3 regions of the Saccharopolyspora sp. NPDC049426 genome follow, and region 1 is predicted to be linked to each of the others. Evidence: riboswitches for the same ligand, from Rfam matches in the RefSeq annotation. Region 1 holds a riboswitch; each other region holds the start of a gene.
The links. Region 1 has a riboswitch for cobalamin ahead of AB0J78_RS22575 (ribonucleoside-diphosphate reductase subunit alpha). Riboswitches for the same ligand answer to the same signal wherever they lie in the genome.
Positions count from the first base shown of each region.

Region 2: linked by a shared signal. The riboswitch ahead of AB0J78_RS12670 (putative cobaltochelatase) and the one ahead of AB0J78_RS22575 (ribonucleoside-diphosphate reductase subunit alpha) in region 1 are both predicted to bind cobalamin.
Region 3: linked by a shared signal. The riboswitch ahead of AB0J78_RS20725 (CbtB-domain containing protein) and the one ahead of AB0J78_RS22575 (ribonucleoside-diphosphate reductase subunit alpha) in region 1 are both predicted to bind cobalamin.

Region 1 covers NZ_JBFAPZ010000010.1:214,905-219,175, reverse strand. The annotation lists gene AB0J78_RS22575 (ribonucleoside-diphosphate reductase subunit alpha) at 1-2,150, opposite strand, end outside; cobalamin riboswitch at 2,281-2,507, opposite strand; gene rox (rifampin monooxygenase) at 2,568-3,986, opposite strand; gene AB0J78_RS22565 (VOC family protein) at 4,136-4,271, opposite strand, start outside.
Region 2 covers NZ_JBFAPZ010000005.1:186,992-191,262, reverse strand. The annotation lists gene AB0J78_RS12670 (putative cobaltochelatase) at 1-1,692, opposite strand, end outside; cobalamin riboswitch at 1,731-1,919, opposite strand; gene AB0J78_RS12665 (GNAT family N-acetyltransferase) at 2,036-2,518, opposite strand; gene AB0J78_RS12660 (serine protease) at 2,598-3,416, opposite strand; gene AB0J78_RS12655 (LysE family translocator) at 3,716-4,271, shown strand, end outside; gene AB0J78_RS12650 (MFS transporter) at 4,256-4,271, opposite strand, start outside.
Region 3 covers NZ_JBFAPZ010000009.1:144,808-149,078, reverse strand. The annotation lists gene chrA (chromate efflux transporter) at 1-809, shown strand, start outside; gene AB0J78_RS20730 (hypothetical protein) at 822-1,379, opposite strand; cobalamin riboswitch at 1,599-1,772, shown strand; gene AB0J78_RS20725 (CbtB-domain containing protein) at 1,800-1,994, shown strand; gene AB0J78_RS20720 (CbtA family protein) at 2,006-2,755, shown strand; gene AB0J78_RS20715 (MFS transporter) at 2,875-4,209, opposite strand; gene AB0J78_RS20710 (PDR/VanB family oxidoreductase) at 4,247-4,271, opposite strand, start outside.

The sequences.
Region 1 (4,271 bases):
CGGGCCGCGGCCTCGACCAGCCAGTGCGGCTCGATCTCGAACGCGGTGGCGTAGCGGGCTTTGAGCTCGTCCGGGACGCGGTCGATCGGCCCGAGCGACCCGTCGTAGAACTTCAGGTCCGCCACCATCGCCTCGTCCCACAGCCCGGCCCGCTTGAGGTCGGCCACCAGGTGCGGGTTGACGACGGTGAAGTCGCCGGACATGTTCGACTTGACGAAGAGGTTGCGGTACAGCGGCTCGATGGACTGGCCGACACCGCAGATGTTGGCGATGGTCGCGGTCGGCGCGATGGCCATCACGTTGGAGTTGCGCATCCCGTTGCCGCGAACCCGCTCCCGCAGCGACGACCAGTCCAGCGTCGAGCTCCGGTCCAGATCCGCACTCCCGCGCGCTTCCTGAACGAACTCCTGGGAATCGATGGGCAGAATTCCCCGGCTCCACAGCGAGCCCTCGAACGAGGCGTAGCGCCCGCGCTCCTCGGCGAGTCGGCTGGACGCGTCGATGGCGTGGTAGCTGATCTCCTCCATGCTGCGGTCGGCGAACTCCACCGCGTCATCGGAGGACATCGGGATCCGCAGCTTCAGCAGGGCGTCGGAGAATCCCATCAGCCCCAGCCCCACCGGCCGGTGCCGGCTGTTGGAGCGCTCGGCCTCGGGGATCGTGTAGAAGTTGATGTCGATGACGTTGTCCAGCATCCGCACGGCCGTGCGCACGGTCGCGGCGAGCCGGTCGCGGTCCAGGCTGTCGGCGGTGACGTGCCGGGCCAGGTTCACCGACCCCAGGTTGCACACCGCGACCTCGTCGGCGGCGGTGTTCAGGGTGATCTCGGTGCACAGGTTCGACGAGTGCACCACCCCGGTGTGCTGCTGCGGCGAGCGCAGGTTGCACGGGTCCTTGAAGGTGATCCACGGGTGCCCGGTCTCGAACAGCATGGTCAGCATCCGCCGCCACAGCTCCACCGCCCGGACCCGCCGGAACACGCGGATCTCGCCGCGCTCGGCCGCGGCCTCGTAGGCCCGGTAGCGCTCGGCGAACGCCGAACCGTAGAGGTCGTGCAGGTCGGGCGTCTCGTCCGGGGAGAACAGCGTCCAGGACTCGTCGGCCTCGACGCGGCGCAGGAACTCGTCGGGCACCCAGTTCGCGGTGTTCATGTCGTGGGTGCGCCTGCGGTCGTCACCGGTGTTCTTGCGCAGGTCCAGGAACTCCTCGACATCGATGTGCCAGGTCTCCAGGTACGCGCACACCGCGCCCTTGCGCTTGCCGCCCTGGTTGACCGCCACCGCCGTGTCGTTGGCGATCTTCAGGAACGGGACCACGCCCTGGGACTCGCCGTTGGTGCCGTGGATGTGGGCGCCGATGCCGCGCACCGGGGTCCAGTCGTTGCCCAGCCCGCCGGAGTACTTGGCCAGCAGCGCGTTGTTCCGGTACGAGCTGAAGATCGACTGGAGGTCGTCGTCCACAGTGGTCAGGAAGCACGACGACAGCTGCGGGCGGGTCGTGCCGGAGTTGAACAGCGTCGGCGTGGAGCACATGAAGTCGAACGACGACAGCAATCGGTAGAACTCGATGGCACGCGCATCGCGGTCGTCCTCGCGCATCGCCAGGCCCATCGCCACCCGCATGAAGAACGCCTGCGGCAGCTCGAACCGGATGCCGTCGTGGTGCAGGAAGTACCGGTCGTAGAGCGTTTGCAGCCCCAGGAAGTCGAAGGCGAGATCCCGCTCGGCGTCCAGCGCCGCGCCCAGCCGGGACAGGTCGAAGCGGGCCAACTCCGGGTCGAGCCGGCCCAGCTCGATGCCCCGCCGCACGTAGTCGGTGAAGTAGGACGCGTAGCGGTCGCGCATCTGCTCCTGGTCGGTCTGCTGCGGCGCACCGGCCAGGTGGCTCAGCGCTTCGCCGCGCAGCTTGTCCAGCAGCAGTCGAGCGGTGACCAGGGAGTAGTTCGGCTCGGACTCCACCAGCGTGCGCGCCGACATGATCAGCGCCTCGCCGAGTTCGGCGTCCCCGATGCCGGGGTAGACGTTGCGCTCGACCTCGGTGAGCACCGCCGACGGGTCCACGTCGGCGAGTCCCGCGCAGGACTGCTCGACCACAGTGGACACGCGGCCGCCGGTGAGCGGAATGGGTTCGGACAGTGCGGTGTCGGTCACCGGGACTCTCTCCTCGCGAGCTCGGAAGGCATGCCCGGAACCGGCGGCGACAGCACGCGAGGACGCGACGGAAGCGAAGACCGTCGCATGTCCGCGTGGACCCTCCCGCGAGGTCCCGGACGGCGCGCACGGGCGTGCGCGCGCCGATGGCAGGTCTTCGGACTCACGGGCGTCCGGTCTCGGGGAATCGCAAGACCGGTCCTACTGGCCGTCGCTTCCCGGACGCGTGGCGTCCAGTGCGTGATGACGGCGGTCGTTCCCGTTCACCGCTGCGGGGCAGTCCCGGATTCGCACCGGGTTCCCTGTTGCCACACCGGACCCGCGCGGGCCCGGTGAACCACCAGCGAGCGACACTCTACATCTTGGGTCTGACTCGTCCACCAACACCAACATGGGCGTGTCGGAGGGAGAAATGAGTCACTTCCCGAACCACTTCGACAGGTGGGGGAGGAGGTCTCGCTGATCGTCCCCGACCCAGGCCACGTGACCGTCCGGGCGCAGCAGGACGGCGGGCGCGTCGAGATCCGCGCCGACGTCGACGACGTGATCGACCCGGTCGTCCCAGCCCTCGACCGAGAGCTCCCCGGTCCGGTCGAGCAGCAGTCCGCGTCCCGTTCGCGTCAGCTCGTAGAGGCGGCCTCGCTCCAGGTTGACATCGCGCATGCGCCTGCCGACCAGGTCGTGGTCCCCGCCGAAGTCGTAGCGCACGTCGAGCGCGATGATCTTCTCGGTGAGGTGCCGGTTGACCTCGTCGAAGTCCATCAGCTCCGACACCAGCCGACGTACCGCCCGCGCGCCCGGCTCGGTGGACATCAGCTGCATCTGCGCGCGCGTGTTGTCCAGGACGGCGGCGGCCACCGGATGCCGTTCGTCCTGGTAGCTGTCGAGCAGGTCCGCCGATGCCCACCCGGCGATCTCCGCGGCGAGCTTCCAACCGAGGTTGAACGCGTCCTGCAGACCGAGGTTGAGCCCCTGGCCCCCGACCGGAGGGTGGATGTGCGCGGCATCGCCTGCGAGCAGCACGCGACCCGCGCGGTAGCGCTCGGCCTGCCGGGTCGCGTCGCCGATGCGGGCGAGGCGGCGAGGGGAGTGCGCGCCGAAGTCGGTGCCCGCGATCGCTTCGAGCCGGCTGGTGAGCTCCCCGAGGGTCGGCGGCGCCGAACGGTCCTCGGCAATACCGGCGGCCGGTACGACGACCCGGCACCACTCGCCGTCGAGAGGACCGACGCCGAAGCGCTTCTGGGTCTTGCGGACCTCGTTCGTCACGGCGGCCATGGTCTCCCGCGACGCGGTCATCTTCATCTCGCCGAGCAGCGTGTCCACCCTGGACGGCTCGCCGGGGAACCCGATGCCGCACAGCTTGCGCACGGTGCTGCGACCGCCGTCGCAGCCGACGAGGTAGCGCGCCCGCAACCGCGTGCCATCGGCGAGCTCGGCGGTCACCCCGTCCTCGTCCTGATCGAGTCCGACCAGTTCACAGCCCCGCCGGACCTCGACGTCGAGCTCGGCTGCCCGCTCGGCCAGCAGTCGTTCGGTCGTGGTCTGCGGGATGCCCAGCACGTAGCCGTGCGCGGTGTCCAGGCGCTCGGGCGCGGGCTTGGAGATGGCGGCGAAGAAACCGCCGAGCGGGTACTTCGTCCCCTCGGCCAGGAACCGCTCCAGCAGGCCCCGCTGGTCCAGGACCTCGATGCTGCGCACGTGCAGCCCCAACGCGCGCACGAAGTCCGTCGGCTCCGCGGCCTTGTCCAGCACGACCACGCCCACCCCGTGCAGCCGCAGCTCCGCCGCCAGCATCAGACCGGTCGGACCGGCACCGGCGACAACAACGTCGATCATCTCTCAACCCCCGGTCACTCCGTGCAGCGAATTCGGCATCTTCGCAGCTCACGGCTTCAGATCGGAGATTCTGCGGCATACCCGGGGGCTTGCCGCAAGCCCCCGGGTGCGCTATACGTTGACTACGGCGGGGAAACGACGCCGACGCGTCATCGGGCCTGGAACAGCTCCACCACGTTGCCCGAGGGGTCTCGCAGCAGGACCTGCTGACCGCCCGGACCGCTGATGACGTCATTGCGGAAATCAACACCTTCGGCGCGCAGCCGATCCACCTCGGCGGCGAGA
Region 2 (4,271 bases), on a different contig from region 1:
CAGCAGTCCGTCGGCGAGCGGGGTGCGCCCGCCGGTGCGCATCCGGCGGAGGCGGGCGGCGGCGACGTCGACCGAGGAGGTGGGCGGCAGGGCGACTTCGGCCTTGTCGCCGCGGAAGGTGATCACGCCGACCTTGTCGCGCCGCTGGTAGGCGTCGCGCAGCAGGGACAGGACGGCGCCGCTGACGGCGGTCATCCGATCGCGGGCTGCCATCGAGCCGGAGGCGTCGACGGCGAAGAGCACGAGGTTGCCCTCACGGCCTTCGCGCAGGGATCGGCGGACGTCGTCGGAGCGCAGGACGAGGCCGGGCCCGCTGCGTCCGCGCGCGGCTTGGTGGGGCGCGGCCGCGGCGAGGGTGGCGGTCACGTGCAGTCCGTGTCCGTCGGCGGTGGTGGCGCGGGTGGTGCGCCCGCTGCGGGAGCGGGCGCGGGACCGGCGGCCGGGTGCGCCTTCGCCGAGTCCGGGCACTTCCAGCAACCGGGCGCGGAACGACTGCCCGGCGCCGACGGGGGCGCGTTCGGAGTCACCGCCACCGGGCTGCTGGTCCTGCTCCTCGCCGCCTCCGCCGCCGGTGGGTCCGGTGGGCTCGTCCTGGGGTTCGCCGCCTCCACCGGGACCGCCGTCGGGGCCTCCGTCGGGGTCGTCGTCGGGATCTTCCGGCGGCTGGTCCTCGGCCTGCTCGGCGGCGTCGGAGAGGGCTTGCTGCAGCTGGTCCTCGGCCATGCCGGGTTCGTCGAACGGGTCGCGGCGGCGCCGGTGCGGCAGGGCCAGGCGGGCTGCGGCTTCGACGTCCTCCTCGCTGACGGCGTCGGCGCCGCGCCAGGCGGCGTGGGCGATGGAGGTGCGCGCCAGCACCAGGTCGGCCCGCATGCCGTCGACGTCGAAGGCCGCGCACAGCGCGGAGATCCGGCGCAGTTCGGAGTCGGGCAGCACGACGTTCTCGACGCGGGCGCGGGCGGCGCGGATGTGCTCGGCGAGTTCGGCGTCCGCCTCGGCCCACTGGGCGGCGAACCCGGCGGGGTCTGCTTCGAAGGCGAGCCGGCGGCGGACGACCTCCGTGCGGGTGCCGACCTCGCGGGAGGCGGCGACCTGCACGGTGAGCCCGAAGCGGTCGAGCAGCTGCGGCCGGAGTTCACCTTCCTCCGGGTTCATGGTGCCGACCAGCAGGAACGACGAGGCGTGCGAGACGGACACGCCGTCGCGCTCGACGTGGGCGCGGCCCATGGCGGCGGCGTCGAGCAGCAGGTCCACGAGGTGGTCGTGCAGCAGGTTGACCTCGTCGACGTAGAGCACGCCGCGGTGCGCTCCGGCGAGCAGGCCGGGTTGGAAGGCGCGGACGCCTTCGGTCAGCGCGCGTTCGAGGTCGAGCGAGCCGATGAGCCGGTCTTCGGTGGCGCCGACGGGCAGTTCGACGAGCTGCGCGGGCCGCCGGGTGGCGGTGGCGCCGTGCGGTGCGTCGGGGCACTGCGGGTCGGGCGCGGCGGGGTCGCAGCCGAAGCGGCAGCCGTCGACGACGTCCAGCGACGGCAGCAGCGAGGCGAGGGCGCGCACCACGGTCGACTTGGCCGTGCCCTTCTCACCGCGCACCAGAACACCGCCGATGCGCGGGTGCACCGCGTTGAGCAGCAGCGCGAGCCGCAGATCGTCGTGGCCGACCACGGCGGAGAAGGGGAAGCGAGGGGCAGCGGACATGCCGGTGTGGTTCCTTCCTCGGGGTGCGGACGCCCCGCTGTCGGGAACAAGGGGCCGCAGTGTCCTGACTCCCGGATCGTCACGTCCCTCCGGCCTTCCCAGGTCACCCCGGTGGCTCGCGCGGGAGGTCCGCTCCCCGGTCACAGTGGCGCCGACCGTGCCGGACTCGAACCGGCTTCCTGCCAACACCCCTTGCAAACGGATTCACCGACATCGTCCCAGACGTCGATCAAGCGCCCAACCTTCCGGCGCCGCAACTCACAGTTCGGAGTGGTGATGGTTGCTCTGCTCAGCGGTGCGGGTGGCGGAACCCGACCGGCTCCGCCGCATCCCCGAAGGCGCCTCAGCGAGCGGCGGTGATGCCCGCGCGGCGGGGTTCGCGTCGCATGTCGACGTGCGGGATGCCGTCTTCGAGGTACTCGTCCCCGGTCGCCACGAAGCCGAAGGAGGCGTAGAAGTCCTTGGCGTAGGTCTGGGCGGACAGCACGGAGGGCGAGTTCTGCACCTCGGCGACGGCGGCGCGCATCAGCTTCCGACCGATGCCCAGGCCGCGGGCGCTCTTGGCGGTGCAGACGCGGCCGATGCGGTAGGTGCCGTCGGGGTCTTCCAGCAGCCGCAGGTAGCCGAGCACGTAGTCGTCGGCGGAGTCGACCCAGAAGTGGCGGGTGGAGTCCTCCAGGTCGCGCCCGTCGAGTTCGGGGTAGGGGCATTCCTGCTCGACGACGAAGACGTCGACCCGCAGCCGCAGCATCCGGTAGAAGTCGGAGGCGTCGAGGTCTGCGGTGTAGGCGCGTTGCACGGCGGTCGCGAGCGGCTGAAGGGTCACCCTTACCTGGATATCACAGGACTTCCCGGTTTCCCGCACTCGCCAGCGGCGGGAGTTGTGCAGGCCACTCGCCGACCGCTCACAACGGGTAGTTCGACAGCCTGGTGTAGACACCGGGCGTGCCGGGACGACCGCAGCCGGTGCCGTAGGACACCACGCCGATGAGCCGCCCGCCGGCGACGATCGGCCCGCCGGAGTCGCCCGCGCAGGCGTCGCGCCCGCCTTCGGGGTACCCGGCGCAGAACATGCTGCGCGGGTCGTAGTTCGGGTAGGCCGAGCGGCAGGCGTCGTCGGCGGCGACGGGCACCTCGACGGAGCGCAGGCTGTCCGAGTTGGGACCGTTCTCGCTGGTCCGACCCCATCCGTAGACGCGGGCCATGGCGCCCGGCTCGTACGGCGCGGTCTCGCCGGGCGCGACCACGGGCAGCGGGCGCTGCGGCAGCGGAGCATTGAGCTTGAGCACGGCGAGGTCGTCGCCGGTGGTGAAGTCCTCGTAGCCCGGGTGCACCCACACGTCGTCCACCTCGGCTTCGCTGCCCTGCGAGCTGCGCAGGTCGGTGCGCCCGGCGACCACGCGGACGTCCTCGGGCGAGCGTTCGGCCCCGGTGAGCGGATCGTGCGCGCAGTGCGCCGCGGTGACGACCTCGCCCGCGCGGATCAGGGTGCCGCCGCAGAACTGGTTGCCGTACCGGTCGGTCAGCGCGACCACCCAGGGCGCGTCGTTCGTGGTGGCGCCCGAGCCGCCGAGGATCCGGGATTGCGGCTGGTCGTCCCCGGTGATCGCCGGGTCCGCGTGGGCGGCGGGGCTCCCGCCCGCCAGAGCGGTGACCGCTCCGGCGATGGCGAGCGCGCGCAGCGCACGGGTCTTGTCAGCGGGTCCCTGTTCGTCGCGGCCCAAAGTCGGTGCCTCCAGCTGTCGCGGTCATCGGCGGAGCGGACACACCGTATTCACCCGCGCACCGAAACATCACGAGTCGCAACTCACAGATTGGCAGGAAAATATTTCGTTAAACTTGATCCTGGAAACAAATCCTTTCGCGAATGTCGCCGTTGACAGTCGCGCCTCCATCCCAGGGCATCGCGGAACCGGGGTACCTCCACCACCGGCATCCGCCGATCTCACCTGACCGGATGACGAGAAGAACCTGATCAAGCGATGCGGCAGCCCGTGCCGCCCGAAATGGAGAGGAATTCGCCGTGCTCCTGGACCCGACGCCGTTGCCCGCCTTCCTGCTGGCGAGCGCGGTCGTGATCATCACACCGGGAGTGGACGTCTTCCTGCTGCTGCGCACATCGCTGAACCACGGCCGCAAGGCGGGACTGCTGGCGCTGGCCGGGATCCACAGCGCCAGCGCTCTGCAGGTCGCGCTGGTCATCTCCGGGCTGGGTGCGCTCATCACCAACGCACCGGGCGTGCTCGTGACCCTGAAGTGGGTGGGCGCGGCCTACCTGCTCTACCTCGCGGGATCCATCGTGCGCGGTTACTGGTTGACCAGGCGCGAGTCCGGCTCGCTGGACGTTCCGCCGCCGGAGGACGCCAACCCCTACCTGCGCGGCCTGCTCAGCAACCTGACCAACCCGAAGATGCTGCTGTTCAGCCTCGCGTTCCTGCCGCAGTTCGTCGGTACGTCCGCGCAACCGGCGCTCCAGCTGGTCGCGCTGGGCGTGGTGTTCCTGGTGCTGGCCGCGATCTGGGAGGTCACCATCGTGCTGGCCGCCGCCGGGATCGCCGACCGGCTAAAGAACCCCCGCG
Region 3 (4,271 bases), on a different contig from region 1:
TCATGAACCGCGCCGAGAGCGACGGTGCCGCTGACGGCACGGCACCGCTGATCTCCGACGGCGCTTTGCACCACGAGACGCCCTCGCTGCGCCGCGGGCTGCAGATCCTGGCGGTCGGGCTGATCGCCTGGGGGCTGCCGGTCGCAGCGGTCGCCCTGTTCACCGGTGCGGGCAGCGTGTTCACCACGCAGGGGGTGTTCTTCTCCGGAACGGCACTGGTCACCTTCGGTGGCGCCTACGCCGTTCTGGCCTTCGTCGCGCAGCGCGCCGTGGAGGTCTACGGGTGGCTGTCGGCCTCGGACATGGTGCGCGGCCTGGCGTTGGCCGAGACGACTCCGGGGCCGCTGATCATGGTGGTGCAGTTCGTCGCCTTCCTCGGCGCGTACAACAATCCGGGGACGCTCAACCCGTGGGTCGCCGCCGTGCTGGGCGCGCTGCTGACGACGTGGGTGACGTTCGTGCCGTGCTTCCTGTTCATCCTGCTGGGCGCCCCGCACGTCGAACGACTCCGCCACAACCACGCGCTGTCGGCCGCGCTGACCGGGATCACCGCCGCTGTGGTCGGTGTGATCGCCAACCTCGCCCTGTACTTCGCAGGCCACACCCTGTTCGCCAGCACGCATCTCCAGCAGCTCGGGCCCCTGTCGCTGAACCTGCCCGATCTGGCCAGCATCCGGCCTGTCGCAGCCGCCATCACCGCGATCGCCCTCGTGCTCGTGTTCGCCCTGCGCTGGCCGATGCTGAGGGTGCTGGCGATCTGCGCTGGACTCGGCGCCGCAGCCGCCCTCGTCGGGCTACCGGTCTCCTGATCGGTTCGACGCTCACCCGCGTGGGGGCCGCCTGGATCGGGGTGCGTTGTGGAGCACGCACTCGGTGCAGCAACCGACGTTGGCGCGCCACAGCTGGCAGCAGGTTCGGCGCCGGGAGCGCAGACCGCGTGGTGTGCTGCTGAGGTCGAGCAGGTCGTCGCGTCCGGTGGCGTTGCGCAGTTCAACGGCGGTGTCGAAGACGTTCCCGCCGGCCCCGTCGGTGGCCATGCGCCGGAGCACTTCACCGATCAAGCCGACGGCGTTGCCCCAGTACTGGTCGCTGTCGGGCGGCGGACCGCCCAGGGAGGCGAGTCCCTCCGTGAGGGGCGAGAGGAAACCGGAAACGGTGGTCCACCAGGAATTTTCGGTGGCATGGGGGTCGAGGACGAGTCCCTGCAGCATCCCCCGGTCGTCGACCGCGGCCCGTGCGGTGGCCAGCGAGGGGATGGGCAGGCCCAGGTGGCGTTCGGGAACCGTCGCGCACAACGCGAGCCAGGACGCGCGGAAGGCGACGAGAACGGTTGCGGCCCGGTGGTGTTGAAAACCGCCCAGCCGCTGCCATTCTCGCACGTTGCAGGAGAGCAGGCCGGAAAGCGGACGGCAGAACTCCGCCCACGGCAAGAGTTTCCCGGGATGCTCGGGTGCGCGAGCGAGGGATCGGGTGCATCGGTCCAGCAGGCGAGCGGTCGAATCGTCCACGAAGTCATTGCACCTGAACAACGGTCGTGCGCAAGGCGCGCGGTGACGTTCGTCGCTTGATCGGCTGTTGTGCCCGCGCGGATCTCCCTCTACCGTTCCGGATGCCGCAGTGCACGGGAAGCCGGTGGAAATCCGGCGTGGTCCTCGCCACTGTGACCGGGGAGCGACCCTGACAGCGCCACTGGACACCGGCAGGTGACTGGGAAGGCCAGGGGAAGCGTCGATCCGGAAGCCAGGAGACCGGCTGCGGCACGCACCGAGTTCCACGAGAGATGGAAAAGAGGATTCGACATGACCGCTCCTGCTCTGTCCGCTGCCGCACCACGCATCCACGTTCCGGCCTGGGCTTGGGCGCTCGCCGCGTTCGCCCTGGTGGCCTTGTACGTCGTGCTGCAGGACAACGGCCTCCTGCTCGCGCAGGCCGCCGATGTCGTGCACGAGTTCACCCACGACGGCAGGCACGCCCTCGGCGTCCCGTGCCACTGAGCGGGGGCGTGATGAGCTCGCCGTTCAACGCGATCCTCCGGCGCGGTCTGCTCGCCGGAGCGTTCGCCGGTCTGACCGCAGCGCTGTTGTCGTTGCTGCTGGTGCAAGCCCCGCTGCAGGCATCGCTCGGGATCGAAGAAGCTCGCTCGCACGCCTCGGGTGAGCACGCGCACGAGGAGATGTTCTCCCGGCCCGTCCAGGTGGTCGGCGGCATGGTCGCCGCCGTGCTGGTGGGGGTGGCCATCGGCGTGATCTTCGCGGTCGTGTTCGCCAGCGTCCGTCATCGGACGACCGCGCGCACCGACTTCGGGCGCAGCCTCCAGCTGACCGCGGTGGGATTCTTCGCGGTGTCGCTGCTGCCCGCGTTGAAGTACCCGGCGAATCCGCCCGGCGTCGGTGAAACCGAGTCGGTGTCGGGCCGGACGCTGGCGTACTTCTCGTTCATCGCCGCAGGCATCCTGATCGTGCTCGCGGCCCACCACCTGCACGGCTACCTGCGGGCCCGCGGGTGGAACCCGAGCCGGTCCACCACCGCCACCGCGGCAGCGACAGCGGTGCTCGCCGGCGTTGCGCTGTGGGCCTGGCCGGCGAACCCCGATCCGATACCGGCCGACGTTCCCGCCGCGTTGCTGTGGCAGTTCCGGCTCGCCTCGCTCGCCGAGCTCGCGGGCATGTGGGCGGTGCTCGGCTTCTCCTTCGGCCTGCTCAACGAGTCCAGCCGCAGCGCAGCCGCAACGGAGGCGTTGGCCACCCAGCGGTAGATGTGCCGCGGCGACGTCGAGGGCGGCGTCGGCTTCCCCCGGCCGACGCGACGAAGTTCGTGCCCCACACCCGATCTCGTGTGGGGCACGAACTTCGCGGCGGACCAGGGCTGGATTCCTCAGGTCGTGACCGGTTCCTCGGCTGCCGGGGCGGATTCCGGGTCGTGCTTGCGCACCGCGACCAGGGCGACCGCGCAGAGCGCGACGACTGCGGCGGCGCCGACGTAGAGCTGGGTCGCCGAGGCGCCCGCGTCCTTGAGCAGCCCCGCGATGGTCGGGGAGAGGATGGCGCCGATCCGGCCCATGCCGAGCGCCCAGCCCATGCCGACGCTGCGGAGGTTGGACGGGTACAGCGGTGGCCCGACGGTGTACGCACCGGCGATGCAGCCGTTGATCAGCGCGCCGACGATGACGCCGATGCCGAATCCGAGCCACAGGATCGAGGTGCTCAGGATGAACACGACCATCATCGCGGCCGACAGCAGGGAGAACCCGATCAGCACGACCCGCGGCGGGCGCACCCGGGCGGCCAGGCCGTAGAGCACGGAGCCGACGGTGCCGCCGATCGAGATCGCCATCCCGGCGGTGACCGCAGCGCTCTTCGAAAGCCCCTCCTCGGCGAGAAGCGTTGGGGTCCAGCTGTTCACGAAGTAGAAGCCGAACATGATGGTGATGAAGATGATCCAGAGCAGGATCGTGGGGGCGAGCAGCTGCCTCAACCAGCCCGAACCGGCCTGCTCGGCGTCCTTGCGAGCCGAGCTCGCCCGGTCGAGGTCGTGCGTGCTGGTGGAGTCCATCCCCATTCGCGCCAGGGTCCGGTTGATGCGCTCCAGGGCACCGCGGGGACGGCGCTGCTCGAGGAAGGCGATCGACTCGGGCAGCAGGACGGCGATGACGATCAGGGCGAGCAGGGTTCCGAAACCGCCGGCGTAGAAGACGATCCGCCAGTCACCACCGACCGTGGTCTTCGCGACGAGGCTCGCGAGGGTCGCGCCGATGCCGTACCCGGCGGTGTAGATGCCGATGGCGAGCCCGCGGTTCTTCGTGTTCGAGAACTCGCTGGCGATCACGTTGGTGCTGGCCAGGATGCCGCCCACGCCGATGCCGGTCACGAGCCGGAAGAGGCCCATCACGAGCACTGAGGGGGCCATCGCGGCGCCGAACATGCCGATCGTGCCCAAGGCGAGGCTGATCAGGATCAGCGGGCGACGCCCGATCAGGTCGGCGAAGGGCGCGAGCAGCATCGAACCCAGGGCCATTCCGATCAGGCCGACCGAGACCAGCAGTCCGAACTGGGAACCGCTGAGACCGAACTCCTCGGTGACCGAGGGGCCGGTGAACGCGACCGCCATGACGTCGAAGCCGTCGAGGCAGTTCATGAAGGTGCAGAGCGCGACGATCAGCCATTGGTAGCCGGACATGGGCGCCGCGCCGATGCGTGCCGTGAGAGTCATGGAAGTATCCAGTGGTGAGGGATCCGTTGCGCCCGGATCAGGTGAGGTGGAGGGTGACGGAT